DNA from 3 places in the Paracoccus sp. J55 genome. Region 1 is predicted to be linked to each of the others. Evidence: riboswitches for the same ligand, from Rfam matches in the RefSeq annotation. Region 1 holds a riboswitch; each other region holds the start of a gene.

The links. A riboswitch is a leader RNA that binds a small molecule or an ion and turns the genes downstream of it on or off. The one in region 1 is predicted to bind cobalamin.
Region 2: another riboswitch for cobalamin. It lies ahead of nrdH (glutaredoxin-like protein NrdH); the one in region 1 lies ahead of PARJ55_RS0111615 (DUF1636 domain-containing protein).
Region 3: another riboswitch for cobalamin. It lies ahead of PARJ55_RS0105505 (TonB-dependent siderophore receptor); the one in region 1 lies ahead of PARJ55_RS0111615 (DUF1636 domain-containing protein).

Annotation. Positions count from the first base shown of each region.
Region 1 is NZ_AZVA01000010.1:116,374-120,509, forward strand. Features, by position in the region: gene bluB (5,6-dimethylbenzimidazole synthase) at 1-489, shown strand, start outside; gene PARJ55_RS0111605 (DUF1801 domain-containing protein) at 493-909, opposite strand; gene cobO (cob(I)yrinic acid a,c-diamide adenosyltransferase) at 914-1,525, opposite strand; cobalamin riboswitch at 1,563-1,764, shown strand; gene PARJ55_RS0111615 (DUF1636 domain-containing protein) at 1,841-2,194, shown strand; gene cobW (cobalamin biosynthesis protein CobW) at 2,198-3,232, shown strand; gene cobN (cobaltochelatase subunit CobN) at 3,235-4,136, shown strand, end outside.
Region 2 is NZ_AZVA01000036.1:32,218-36,353, forward strand. Features, by position in the region: gene PARJ55_RS22510 (TonB-dependent siderophore receptor) at 1-1,601, opposite strand, end outside; cobalamin riboswitch at 1,979-2,168, shown strand; gene nrdH (glutaredoxin-like protein NrdH) at 2,259-2,480, shown strand; gene nrdI (class Ib ribonucleoside-diphosphate reductase assembly flavoprotein NrdI) at 2,491-2,919, shown strand; gene nrdE (class 1b ribonucleoside-diphosphate reductase subunit alpha) at 2,901-4,136, shown strand, end outside.
Region 3 is NZ_AZVA01000004.1:52,301-56,436, forward strand. Features, by position in the region: gene PARJ55_RS0105500 (hypothetical protein) at 325-522, opposite strand; cobalamin riboswitch at 1,055-1,269, shown strand; gene PARJ55_RS0105505 (TonB-dependent siderophore receptor) at 1,404-3,308, shown strand; gene PARJ55_RS0105510 (ABC transporter substrate-binding protein) at 3,302-4,136, shown strand, end outside.

The sequences.
Region 1 (4,136 bases):
TCGGTCGGCAATGCCCGGCCCTGGCGGGTGATCCGGGTCGAAAGCCCGGCGCTGCGCGCCGAGATCCGCGCCGATTTCCTGCGCTGCAATGCCGAGGCCGCCAACCGCTATCAGGGCCGGCAGCGGCAGGAATACGATGCGCTGAAGCTGGCCGGCCTGGACCGCGCGCCCGTCTGGCTGGCCGTCTTCACCCGGATCGACCCGGCCGAGGGCCATGGCCTCGGCCGCGCCACCATGCCGCAAACCCTGCGGCAATCGACGGCCATGGCGATCCATGCGCTGTGGCTGGCGGCGCGGGTGCGCAACCTGGGCCTCGGCATGGTCTCGATCCTCGATCCGGCGCGGATCACGGCACTGCTGCAAGCCCCCGACCACTGGGAGTTCTCGGCACTCCTCTGCCTCGGCTGGCCCGAATTCACCGACGACACGCCGCTGCTGCACCGCGCGGGCTGGCAGGAAAACACCGCGCGGGACTGGCAGCGGCGCTGAGCCCTACATCTTCTCGCCGGGCAGGCGGCTGGCCTGCCGCACCCAGTCGGCAAACTGGTCCTCGTCGAAAGGCCCCTCGGGGATGTGCAGGTAGCGCACCTCCGGATGTTTCGAGGCGACCGGCGGCATCGGCTCAAGCTGCGTGCCGCGAAAGAAGCCGATCTTGATGTATTTCGTCATGCAATGGAAACTGAGGAACCAGTGCCCCTCCTCGACCCCGTAAAGGGGCGAGTTCCATTTCACCGCCTTCTTCACCCCCGGCACGGTGCGGGTGATGATCTCGTCCAGCTTCTGGCCGATCTCCTGCTTCCAGCCCGGCATGGCGGCGATATAGGCGCGGAGCGGCGCCTCGCCATAGCCCTTGGGGATTTGCGGGTTGCCGCCCGAAAGCAGCTTCGGCTTGTCCTGCGATTTCTCCATGCTCCTAGAACTCCACGCCCGGCTGGGCCTTGATCCCGTCGCGGAACGGGTGCTTGACCTGCTCCATCTCGGTCACAAGATCGGCCAGCGCGATAAGTTCCGGCCTGGCATTGCGCCCGGTCAGCACGACATGGGTCATCGGCGGCTTTTCGTCGCGCAGGAAGGCCAGCACCTCGTCCAGATCCAGATAGTCATAGCGCAGGGCGATGTTGATCTCGTCCAGCAGCACCATGCGGATCGAGGGTTCGCGGATCAGCTGCTTGGCCTTTTCCCAGCCGGCGCGGGCGGCGGCGATGTCGCGCTCGCGATCCTGCGTTTCCCAGGTGAAGCCCTCGCCCATGGCGTGGAACTGGCACAGATCGGCGAAATGCGCGGTCAGCAGCCGCCGCTCGCCGGTGTCCCAGGCGCCCTTGATGAACTGCACCACCGCGCAGGGCATGCCATGGGCGATGCAGCGCAGGATCATCCCGAAGCCCGAGGAGGACTTGCCCTTGCCCTTGCCGGTATGGACGATGACCAGCCCCTTCTCGCCCTGCTTCCCGGCCATCATCCTGTCGCGGGCGGCCTTGATCTTCGCCATCTTCTCGGTATGGCGGGCGTTGTCGTCGGTCTGCATCGGGCACTCCTTCGCTTGACAAGTCGGGACCGGGCGCGCACAGACAGGGGGCGCTGGTTCCTGTCCTATGACAGGCGAAGAGGGAATGCGACAGGCAACCGCCTGGAAGCAGCCGCCCCCGCGACCGTGACCGGAGAGGTCGCCCCGAAGCCACTGGCGAAAGCCGGGAAGGTGGGGCGGCCGTGGGCCAAGGCCCGAATCCGCAAGCCGGGAGACCTGCCAGCGCAGAAGGATTGACCGGCGGACGGGGTGTTCCCGCTGGGGCTTGGGGCATTCGCGCCCCTGCGCCCTGCCGCCACAACGGATGAAGGGCGCATGACAGTCACGCTGCATGTCTGCATCACCTGCCGCGCCGGCCAGCCGGTGCTTGAGGGCGAGCCGGTGCCCGGCGCGCGGCTGCATGACGCGCTGACCGCCGAAGGGGCCCCCGACGGCGTGCGCATCGTCCCGGTCGAATGCCTGTCGGCCTGCGCCAGCGGCGCGGCCATCGCGCTGTCGGCGCCCGGCCGCTGGACCTATGTCTATGGCCGCATGTCGGCCGAGGACGCGCCCGAGATCCTGGCCGGCGCCGCCGCCTATGCCGGCGCCCCCGACGGCATCGTGCCCTGGCGCGAGCGCGTCACGATTTTCCGCAAGCGCAGCCTCGCGCGCATTCCTCCGATTGGGTAGCCCATGACCGACCTGACCAAGACCCCCGTGACCGTCATCACCGGCTTTCTCGGCGCCGGCAAGACCACGCTGATCCGCCACCTGATGCTGAACCCGCAGGGCAAGCGGCTGGCGGTGCTGGTCAATGAATTCGGCACCATGGGCGTCGACGGCGAGATCCTGAAATCCTGCGCGGACGAGAACTGCCCGGCCGAGAACATCATGGAACTGTCGAACGGCTGCATCTGCTGCACCGTGGCCGACGATTTCATCCCGACGCTGGAGCGGCTGATGGCGATGCCCGTCAAGCCCGACCACATCCTGATCGAGACCTCGGGCCTTGCCCTGCCCAAGCCCTTGCTGAAAGCCTTCGACTGGCCGGCGATCCGCTCGCGCATCACCGTGGACGGGGTGATCGCGCTGGCCGATGCCGAGGCCGTGGCCGCCGGCCGCTTCGCCCCGGACGAGGCCGCCGTCGAGGCGCAGCGCGCCGCCGACGACAGCCTCGACCACGAAACGCCCCTGTCCGAGGTGTTCGAGGACCAGATCGCCTGCGCCGACATCGTCCTGCTCTCCAAGGCCGACCTGGCCGGCGAGGACGGGCTGGCCGCCGCCCGCGCGGTGATCGAGGCCGAGGCGCCGCGCAAGCTGCCGATCCTGCCGCTGACCGATGGGGTGATCGACCCGCGGGTGATCCTTGGGCTGGGTGCGGCGGCCGAGGACGACCTTGCCGCCCGCCCCAGCCATCACGACGGCGCCGAGGACCATGAACATGACGATTTCGACTCGATGGTGATCGAGCTGGCCGAGATCGCCGACCCCGCCGAGCTTGCCGCCCGCATCGAGCGGCTGGCCCGCGACCAGAACATCCTGCGCGTCAAGGGCCATGTCGCCGTCGCCGGCAAGCCCATGCGCCTGCTGGTCCAGGCGGTGGGCGAGCGGGTGCGCCACCAATACGACCGGCCCTGGGGCGACGGCCCCCGCGCCTCGCGCCTTGTCGTCATCGCCGAGCATGACGATATCGACGAGGCCGCGATCCGGGCGATCCTGGCGGCCTGACGATGCACGTCGTCTTCCGCGAAAGCCGTGGGCTTGAGGAAACCGAGGTCCCGACCGACCCCGGCCAAAGCCCCGCAGAGCTGGTGGTGCTGTCCTATTCCGACAGCGACCTCGGCGCTTTCGCGGCGGGCTGGCACCGGGCAGCCGGCGGCCTGCCCACGCTGCGGCTCTGCAACCTCTCGGCGCTGCGGCACCCGGTCTCGGTCGATCAATATGTCGAGGCGACGCTGTCCGGCGCCCGCGCCGTGCTGGTACGGCTGATCGGCGGCGAGCCCTATTGGCCCTATGGCGTGGCCAGCCTGCAGGATCTGGCGCGCAGGCACGGCATCGCGCTGGCCTTCCTGCCGGCGGACGGCCGGCCCGATCCGACGCTGGACCGGTTTTCCACCCTGCCGGCACCGCTGCTGCGCCGGCTTTCGGCGCTGTGCGACCAGGGCGGCGCGGTCGCGGCGCAGATGGCGCTGGCGGAGCTGGCGCAGGCGGCAGGACTGCCCGCCGCCCCGGTCCGTGGCGAGGCCGCGATCCCGGATTTCGGCTTCTACGACCCCGACCGCGGCGTGATCGACCGCCCCGGGCCCGGCCTGCTGGTCAGCTTCTATCGCAGCTACCTGACAGCAGCCGACATGGCGCCGGTGGATGCGATGATCCGCGCCCTGCGCGGGGCCGGCCTTGCCGCGACCGGGGTCTTCGCGCCCTCGCTCAAGGCGCCGGGCTTCGCCGGCTGGCTGGCGCCGCATCTGCCCGGGCTTGCGGCGGTGGTGAACCTGACCGCCTTTTCCGCCCGCGACGATGCGGGCGCGACGCCCTTCGACGGCGCGGATTGCCCGGTCTTTCAGGTGGCGCTGTCCACCGCCCCCCGCGCGCTCTGGGCGGCCGAGGAGCGCGGCCTTTCCGCCGCCGATCT
Region 2 (4,136 bases), on a different contig from region 1:
CTGCCGCCGGTGCCCGCGCCCTCGCCGGCCGGGTTCGAAGAGCTGCTGACCGAGGCGTAGACCGAGCCGTTCGGCGCCGGCTTGTAGACCACGCCCAGCATTCCGTTCAGGAAGTCGGAATCGTTGCGATGGCTTTCGCGCGGATTCTCGTCGGTGGCGTGGGTGACGCTGTTGACGCTGTAATCGTCCCAGCGCAGGCCCACCGTCGCCTCCCATTGCGGGGTGAACGTGATGGTGTCCAGCGCGTAGATGCCGCGCGACTTGGTGGTGCTGTAGCCGGTATCGCCGCCGCGCTCGATGCTGCCGCCCCAGGGCGCGCCGGCATCCGGATTCTCGTAGGGCGAGGTCGGCATAGGATCGGGGTTGACCACCGTCAGCCGGCGGGTGGTGGCGCGGGAATTGGCGATGTCCACGCCGACCGCAAAGCTGTGCTCGACGCCCCCGGCCTGCGCTTCGCCCGAAAGCTGGGCGTTGAACGACACGGTCTCGTTCACCCGGTCCGAAGCCTTGGAGCTGCGCGACACCAGCCCGTCGCTGCCCGAGGTCGGCGAGGTCACGACATAGGTATTGGTGTCGCGCGCCTTGCGCAGCGCCGTGGTCAGCCGCAGGCTGTCCGAGAATGCGTGCTCGAACTTCAGGTAGCCCGAGGCGGATTCCACGTCGCGGAAATCGCGCGCATGCAGGCCATAGAAGGTATCGGGATCGACATCGGCCGGCAGGAACGGGTCGATGCGGGTGCCCGAGCCGCGCCGCCATTCGGCAGGCGTGGTGGCATTCGACATCGGCACGCCATAATCGGGCGTATCCTCGTCCTTGTAGTAATAGAGCCCGGCGGTGATCTTGCTGTCATCGGTCAGCCGATAGCTGAAGCTCGGCGCCACCCCGAACCGCCTGGACTCGACACCGTCGCGCCCGCCCAGATCGTCGGCGCGCTGCCCCATCAGGTTCAGGCGCAGGCCGAGGGCGCCGAATTCGCGGTTCGAATCCAGCGTGCCGCGGAGATAGTTGCCGGTTCCGTAGGACAGCGCCACCTGGTCAAAGGCGCCCGGCTGCGGGGTCTTGCTGTTCAGGCTGATGGTGCCGCCGGTCGAACCGGCGCCGGAATAGACGCCGCCCGGCCCCTTGTTGATCTCGATCGATTCCAGGTTGAAGGCCTCGTATTGCGTGCGCGAGGCATTGCGCATGCCGTCGATCAGCAGGTCCTGGCTGGCCTCGAAGCCGCGGATATAGGGGCGTACGCCCTGCGGCACGCCGCCCTCGCCCGCGCCCAGCGTGACGCCCGGCGTGGTGCGCAGCACGTCGGCGACCGAGGTCTGGCCGCGCTCCTCGATCTCGCGCGCGGTGACGACGGTGACCGAGCGCGGGGTGTCGAGCAGCGGCGCGGTGGCCTTGTCCGAGGTGCTTTCGGTGACCTTGTAGCTTGTCTCGGCCTCGTTGCCCTGCTGGCGGCGGATGACCACCGTGTCCAGAGTGACGGTGTCCTGCGCCTGTGCAGGGCCGGCCACGCCGGCCGAGATGGCCAGCACCGGCAGCAGGCCCAGGGTCGGCAGCAATTGCGCTGCGCCCCCCGTGACCGGCGGTTTCGGATGGGACTTGTTCATGGATTGCTCCCGGCACAAAAGAAATCGCTGCCATCCGCGAGGATGGAGGCGACAGGAACGTGCTGGCTCAGCAGAGTGGCTTGCGGTGAAACGAGCCGGGAGGGGGAGCAGTCGCCCCCTGTCCTGGCCGCGCGTGATCCATGCAAGAGGGTTAATTGTCGCAAATTGTCAAACGACGCTGCGTAAAATCCCGGATCGGCAGGCCCGACTGTTGCAGCGATTCAACAATCCGGATGCTCTCCCGTCGGAAAAGGTGCCGCAACTCTCGGCCGGGATGCAAGTGGCGCCCGCCCCGCGGGCGTTCGAAAGCCCACCAGATGTTCCAATGGGCGGGCAGTTTCCCACTAGATGTGGATTGACCTGCGTGGCGGAGCGTGGCTAACTGCAGGGGTCATGGTTACCTCCGGGGCGACTCGGGGATCAACAGGGAAGCCGGTGCAAGGCCGGCACTGCCCCCGCAGCTGTAAGCGGAGAGCGACGCTGGAATGCCACTGGGGCCAGCCCCGGGAAGGCCAGCCAAGCCGGGACCCGCGAGTCAGAAGACCTGCCATGGCGCGAAAGGACGAAACCGTGCGGCGGGCGCGGGGCTGAAGCGGTTCCGATGGCGCGGTCATCGGGCGCGGCCCCTGCTTGCCGACAGAAAGAAGGAGCAGAGGCATGACCATCACCGTTTATTCCAAGCCCGCCTGCGTGCAATGCACCGCCACGACCCGGGCGCTCGAGGCGCGCGGCCTGCCCTATCAGCTGGTCGACCTGACCGAGGATGAGGCGGCGATGGAACTGGTCACCTCGCTCGGCTATCGCCAGGCGCCCGTCGTCGTCGCCGGCGAGGCGCATTGGGCGGGTTTCCGGCCCGACATGATCGGCCGGCTGTCCTGAACGCGCGGCCATGGGCGGGCACCGGGGCGAACTGGTCTATTATTCCTCGGGCTCGGGGAACACGGCGCGCTTCATGGCGCGGCTGGGGCTGCCGGCGCTCCGCATCCCGGTCTCGCCGTGCGAGATCCTGCCCGAGCCCGGCCGGCCCTATGTGCTGATCTGCCCGACCTATGCCGATGGCGCGGGGCGGGGCGCGGTGCCGAAACAGGTCATCCGCTTCCTGAACGACCCCGGGCGCCGCGCGCTGCTGCGCGGCGTGATCGGCGCCGGCAACCGCAATTTCGGCGCCACCTTCGCCCTGTCGGCGAGGGTCATTTCTGCTAAATGCGACGTCCCCGTGCTGTATCGATTCGAGCTGGCGGGCGACGACAACGATCTTTCCCGCGTCCGGGCGGGGCTTGAGAAATTCTGGGGGACGGAATGCTTGACAATGGCGTAAAGGCCGTGCTGGACCATCACGCGCTGAACGCGATGCTGAACCTTTACGACGGCGAGGGCCGCATCCGCTTCGAGGCGGATCGCAAGGCCGCGCGGCAATATTTCCTGCAGCATGTCAACCAGAACACCGTGTTCTTCCACAATCTCGACGAGAAGCTGCGCTATCTCGTCGACGAAGGCTATTACGAGCCCGAGGTGCTGGACCAGTATTCGCGCAATTTCCAGCGCGCGATCTGGGATGCTGCCTATGCGCGGAAGTTCCGCTTCCCGACCTTCCTGGGCGCCTTCAAGTATTACACCAGCTATACGCTGAAGACCCGCGACGGCCAGCGTTACCTGGAACGCTACGAGGACCGGGTGGTCATGGTCGCCCTGACGCTGGCGCGCGGCGACGAGGCGCTGGCCATGCGCTTCATGGAGGAGATGCTCTCGGGCCGCTTCCAGCCGGCGACGCCCACGTTCCTCAATGCCGGCAAGAAGTCCCGTGGCGAGCTGATCTCGTGCTTCCTGCTGCGGCTGGAAGACAACATGGAGAGCATCGGCCGCTCGATCAACTCGGCCTTGCAGCTCTCGAAGCGCGGCGGCGGCGTGGCGCTGATGCTGACCAACCTGCGAGAGGCCGGCGCACCGATCAAGGGGATCGAGAACCAGTCCTCGGGCGTTATCCCGGTGATGAAGCTGCTGGAGGACAGCTTCAGCTATGCCAACCAGCTGGGCGCGCGGCAGGGCGCGGGCGCGGTCTATCTGAACGCGCATCACCCCGACATCCTGCGCTTCCTGGACACCAAGCGCGAGAATGCCGACGAGAAGATCCGCATCAAGACGCTGTCCCTGGGCGTGGTGATCCCCGACGTGACCTTCGAGCTCGCCAAGCGCAACGAGGACATGTATCTGTTCTCGCCCCATGATGTGGAGCGGGTCTACGGCCTGCCCTTCTCGGAGATTTCCGTCACCGAGAAATATGCCGAGATGGTCGACGACAAGCGCATCAGGAAGAAGAAGATCAATGCCCGCGCCTTCTTCCAGACCCTGGCCGAGATCCAGTTCGAGAGCGGCTATCCCTATATCATGTTCGAGGACACGGTGAACCGCGCCAACCCGGTCGCCGGCCGCATCAGCATGTCGAACCTGTGCAGCGAGATCCTGCAGGTAAACGAGGCGAGCACGTTCAACGAAGATCTGAGCTATTCCCATTTGGGCACTGATATCTCATGCAAT
Region 3 (4,136 bases), on a different contig from region 1:
GTTGGCTGCTGCCGAGTGCGGTCGTGAGTGATGCGGATGCGCCACGCGCTGGAATGGATCAGAGCTAGCCCCTGCCCCGCCCGCGATCTGTCGCAGGGCCGTGAGCGCACCAGGACGGTTGCCCGTGCCGGCTGCTTTCGATCTGCCCGGCTGCGATCCAGTTCATCACCGTGCGGCGCGTCACGCCCATCCCCACCTTCAGCCAGCGAATCTGACCGACGCCGCCGATCCGGCCTGCCGTGCCGAGATGGACGGGGCCGGGTGCACGACCCCGAAACGCCAAAGGCAGCCCGGAGGCTGCCTTGCAGCGTCGGTGGCGACGCTTCACTCGGCCGCGAAGCTGGTGGCGAACTGTCCGCACCAGTCGTTCGACTTGACGACCGGCCAATAGCCCCTGGTATCCGCATCCTTCTGGGTGACCGGCGGGTTGGCGCGGCACAGGCCGGAATCCGAAAGCGTGCTGGCGGAGTTGGCGACGTGATCCTCATAGAACGCGCAGGCGTTGCAAGCGGTCTTTGCCATGTTTGTTTCTCCTGGCTGGCTGGCTGGCTGGCTGGGTCCTGTGGTGGCTGGCTGGCTTTCCGCTGGCTGGCGACCTTGAGCCGGATATAGAGAGGGATTCGCGGAAGGTCAATAAATAATCTAGCAAAAACATATAGTTGACAGAATTCCTCGGTGACATTTTCCTGATGCGAACTGTCGGGTTCGGATTTTGCGTCCCGTGGAAAACGCTCAGGAATGGACGGCGCGCCCGTGCCATCCGCGGCCGGCGCCCCGGCCGCGCCCTCCGGCGGTGGCGAGGTTCTCGGGCCGGCGCGGAACCCGCGGCGGCTTCCCGATTCCGGCCCCCTTTTCCGGCAGGCGGCGCCTTCCCGCGCCGCAGGCGGGCGGGTTCCGCCGGTTCCATCCCGCAGCAGGCAGAGGGGCACCGATCCCTCCGGCACCAAAGCGTCCTTGCCCCCGCGGCGCGCTTCAGCGGCCGGTTCCACCCGGCGGATTGTCGCGGCCGCGCGGCGGCACCGGATTGGCGCTTGACAGCCCGCGGCGCCCTGCGGCAATGCAAGGCCGCTACGGTTCCGGCGCCATGCCGGATGAAAAGGGAACACCGGTGCGCCCGCCGGCCGCAAGACGGCCAGGGCAAGGCCGGGGCTGCCCCCGCAACTGTATGCGGTGAGCGAAGGCCGCAGGCGCCACTGGGCAACCCCCGGGAAGGCCGGCCCGAGCAACGATCCGCAAGCCAGGAGACCTGCCGCAGCGATCACCCATTTCCGGCGCGGGGCGCGCCCGGGAAGCGGCCGTTCCGCAGAGGTGACAGTCGCCGTCCCGCGGCCGGGCTGTCGGGCCTGTCCGCAGGGCAGTTCTGCAAATCGCGGGGCCGGGCCCCGTGCTGGAAAGGCTTTGGAATGTTCAGAACCCCGGTCTCCCTGCTGGCCGCCGCCGCCCTGCTCCTTCCGGCCGCCGCCACGGGCCAGGAGAGCCAGGCGCCCGTCATGCTCGACCCCGTGATCCTGTCGGGCGGCCTGTCGCCGGTCGCCGAAAGCGCCTATGGCCGCGCCCACAGCATCCTGACCGCCGGGGATCTGCAAGAGCGCGGCTTCGTCACCGTCCAGGACGCGCTGCGCGACCTGCCCGGCCTGGCCGTGACCTCGACCGGCGAGACCCTGACCAAGGTCCGCATCCGCGGCGGCGAAGCCAATCACGTGCTGGTGCTGATCGACGGGGTCGAGGCCAATGCCCCCGGCAGCGGCGACTATGTGTTCGGCGGCCTGCTGACCGAGGATGTCGAGCGCATCGAGGTGCTGCGCGGCCCGCAATCGACGATCTACGGCGCCAATGCCGCCGCCGGGGTGATCGCGATCACCACCCGCCGCGCCTCGGCCCCGGGGCTGAGCTATGGCGGTGGGGTCGAGATCGGCGGTCAGGGCACCCGCGCCGCCAGCGCCCATCTTCGCGCCATGGGCGCGCGCGGCCAGATCAGCCTCTCGGCCGCGACGCGCCATACCGATGGCGAGGACGCCTCGCGCACGCCGGGCGGCGATACCGAGTTCAACGAGCGCGACAGCCTGACCCTCGGCGGCTCCTACGACATCAGCGAGGCGGTGACCGCCGGCTTCACCCTGCGGCGCAGCTGGCAGGAATACGGCTATGACGAATCGGTGTCCTTCGTCGCCTCGCCCGACGAATACCTGCGGGACGAGCCATGGACCGCCGACCGGGACGAGACTTACGGCTCGCTCTGGCTCGAAGCCGAGGCGCTGGGGGGTCGGCTGCTGAACCGCTTCGCCCTTTCGGGCAGCAACCAGGCCACCGCGCATTTCTACGACGGCCGGCCGGACTACGACGACGCCTCGCGGCTGCGGGATCTCAGATATACCGGCACATGGGCGCTTGATGGCGGCGATGCCCGCAACTCGGCGCAGAAGCTGAACGTCGCGCTGCAGAAGAAACGAGATATCTACGAGGCCTCCTTCGCACCGGGCGGCCGGTATGAGCGTGATACGAGATCGGCCGCGCTGGAATATCAGGGCCGGTTCGACAACGGGATCGGCATCCAGGCCGGCCTGCGGCGCGATTTCAACGAGGATTTCCGCAACGCCACCACCTGGAACATCGCCGGCGCGTGGCAAATGCCCGACCGCGACCTGCGCCTGCGCGCGGCCGCCGGCAAGGCCATCGTCAACCCCACCATGTTCGAGCTTTACGGCTATACGCCCGGCACCTATCGCGGCAACCCGGACCTCTCGCCCGAGACCAGCCGCGGCTATGAGATCGGCGCCGATCTGGGCTTTGCCGGCGGAAGGGGCCAGTTGGGAGCCACGCTGTTCACCAGCAAGGTCGAGGACATGATCGCCGGGGCCGGGGAAACCTCGACCAACATCGCCGGCACCAGCACCCGCAAGGGGTTCGAGCTGGAACTGGATCTGCAGGCAAGCGACCGGCTGCGCTTCGGCGCGAACTATACCTATGCCGATGCGCAGACCGCGGAAGGCGAGCCCATCGCCGGCCAGCCCCGCCACCTGCTGGGGCTGCGTGCCACGGCCGGCTTCGCGCAGGGCCGCGGCTCGGTCACCGCCGATCTGCGCTATGTCGCGGGCAACTACGGCACGGAATGGTTCCGCAACTGGACCCCGCCCACCACCGAACTGCCGGATTACGTGACCGTGAACCTGGCCGCCGGCTATGACCTGACCGGAAATGTCCGGCTGACCGGCCGGGTGGTGAACCTGTTCGACAGGGACTATTCCGAGGCCTGGGGCTATTACGGCCAGGGCCGCACCCTCTATGCCGGGGTGACGGCGCAATGGTAGGGCGGCTCGGCCTTGCCGCCTGCCTGCTGGCCGGCCTGGCCCTGCCCGGCTTCCTGCAGCCCGCCGCGGCCGATCCGCCGCGCCGGGTGCTGTCGATGAACCTCTGCACCGACCAGCTGGCCATGCTGCTGGCGGCGCCGGGGCAACTGGTCTCGGTCTCGTATCTGGCGCGGGATCCGACCGCCTCGGCCATGGCCGAGGAGGCCGCGCGCCTGCCCGTCAATCACGGCCTGGCCGAAGAGATCGTCCTGATGCGGCCCGATCTGGTGCTGGCCGGCGGCTGGACCGCATCGGGGACGATCCGGCTGTTGCAGCGGCTGGACGTCCCGGTCGAGGTCTTCCCGGTCGAGACCGACATTGCCGGCATCCGCGCCAATATCCGCCGCATGGGCGAGGTGCTGGGCCGCGAGGCGGCGGCCGAGGCGCTGCTGGCGCGTTTCGACGCCGATCTGGCGCGGCTGGCCGATGCCCCGCCCGCCCCCCGCCCGCGCGCCGCGCTTTACGCGGTGAACGGCTACAGCTCTGGCTCGGCCACCCTGGCCGGTCAGATCGTGGCGCTGGCCGGCTTCGACAATGTCGCGGACGAGCTGGGCCTGCCCGCGGGCGGGGTGCTGGCGCTGGAAACCCTGCTGCTTTCCGACCCCGACCTGCTGGTCGAGGGCCGCCGCTACCCGGGCCACGCCCGCGGGCAGGAGGTGCTGGACCACCCGGCGCTGAAGGCGCTGACCGCCGACAGGCCCGCCGAGGTCATGGCCGATCCCGACTGGGTCTGCGGCACCCCCTTCATCCTGCGCGCCGTGGCCCAGCTGCGCGCCGCGCGCCTGGCCC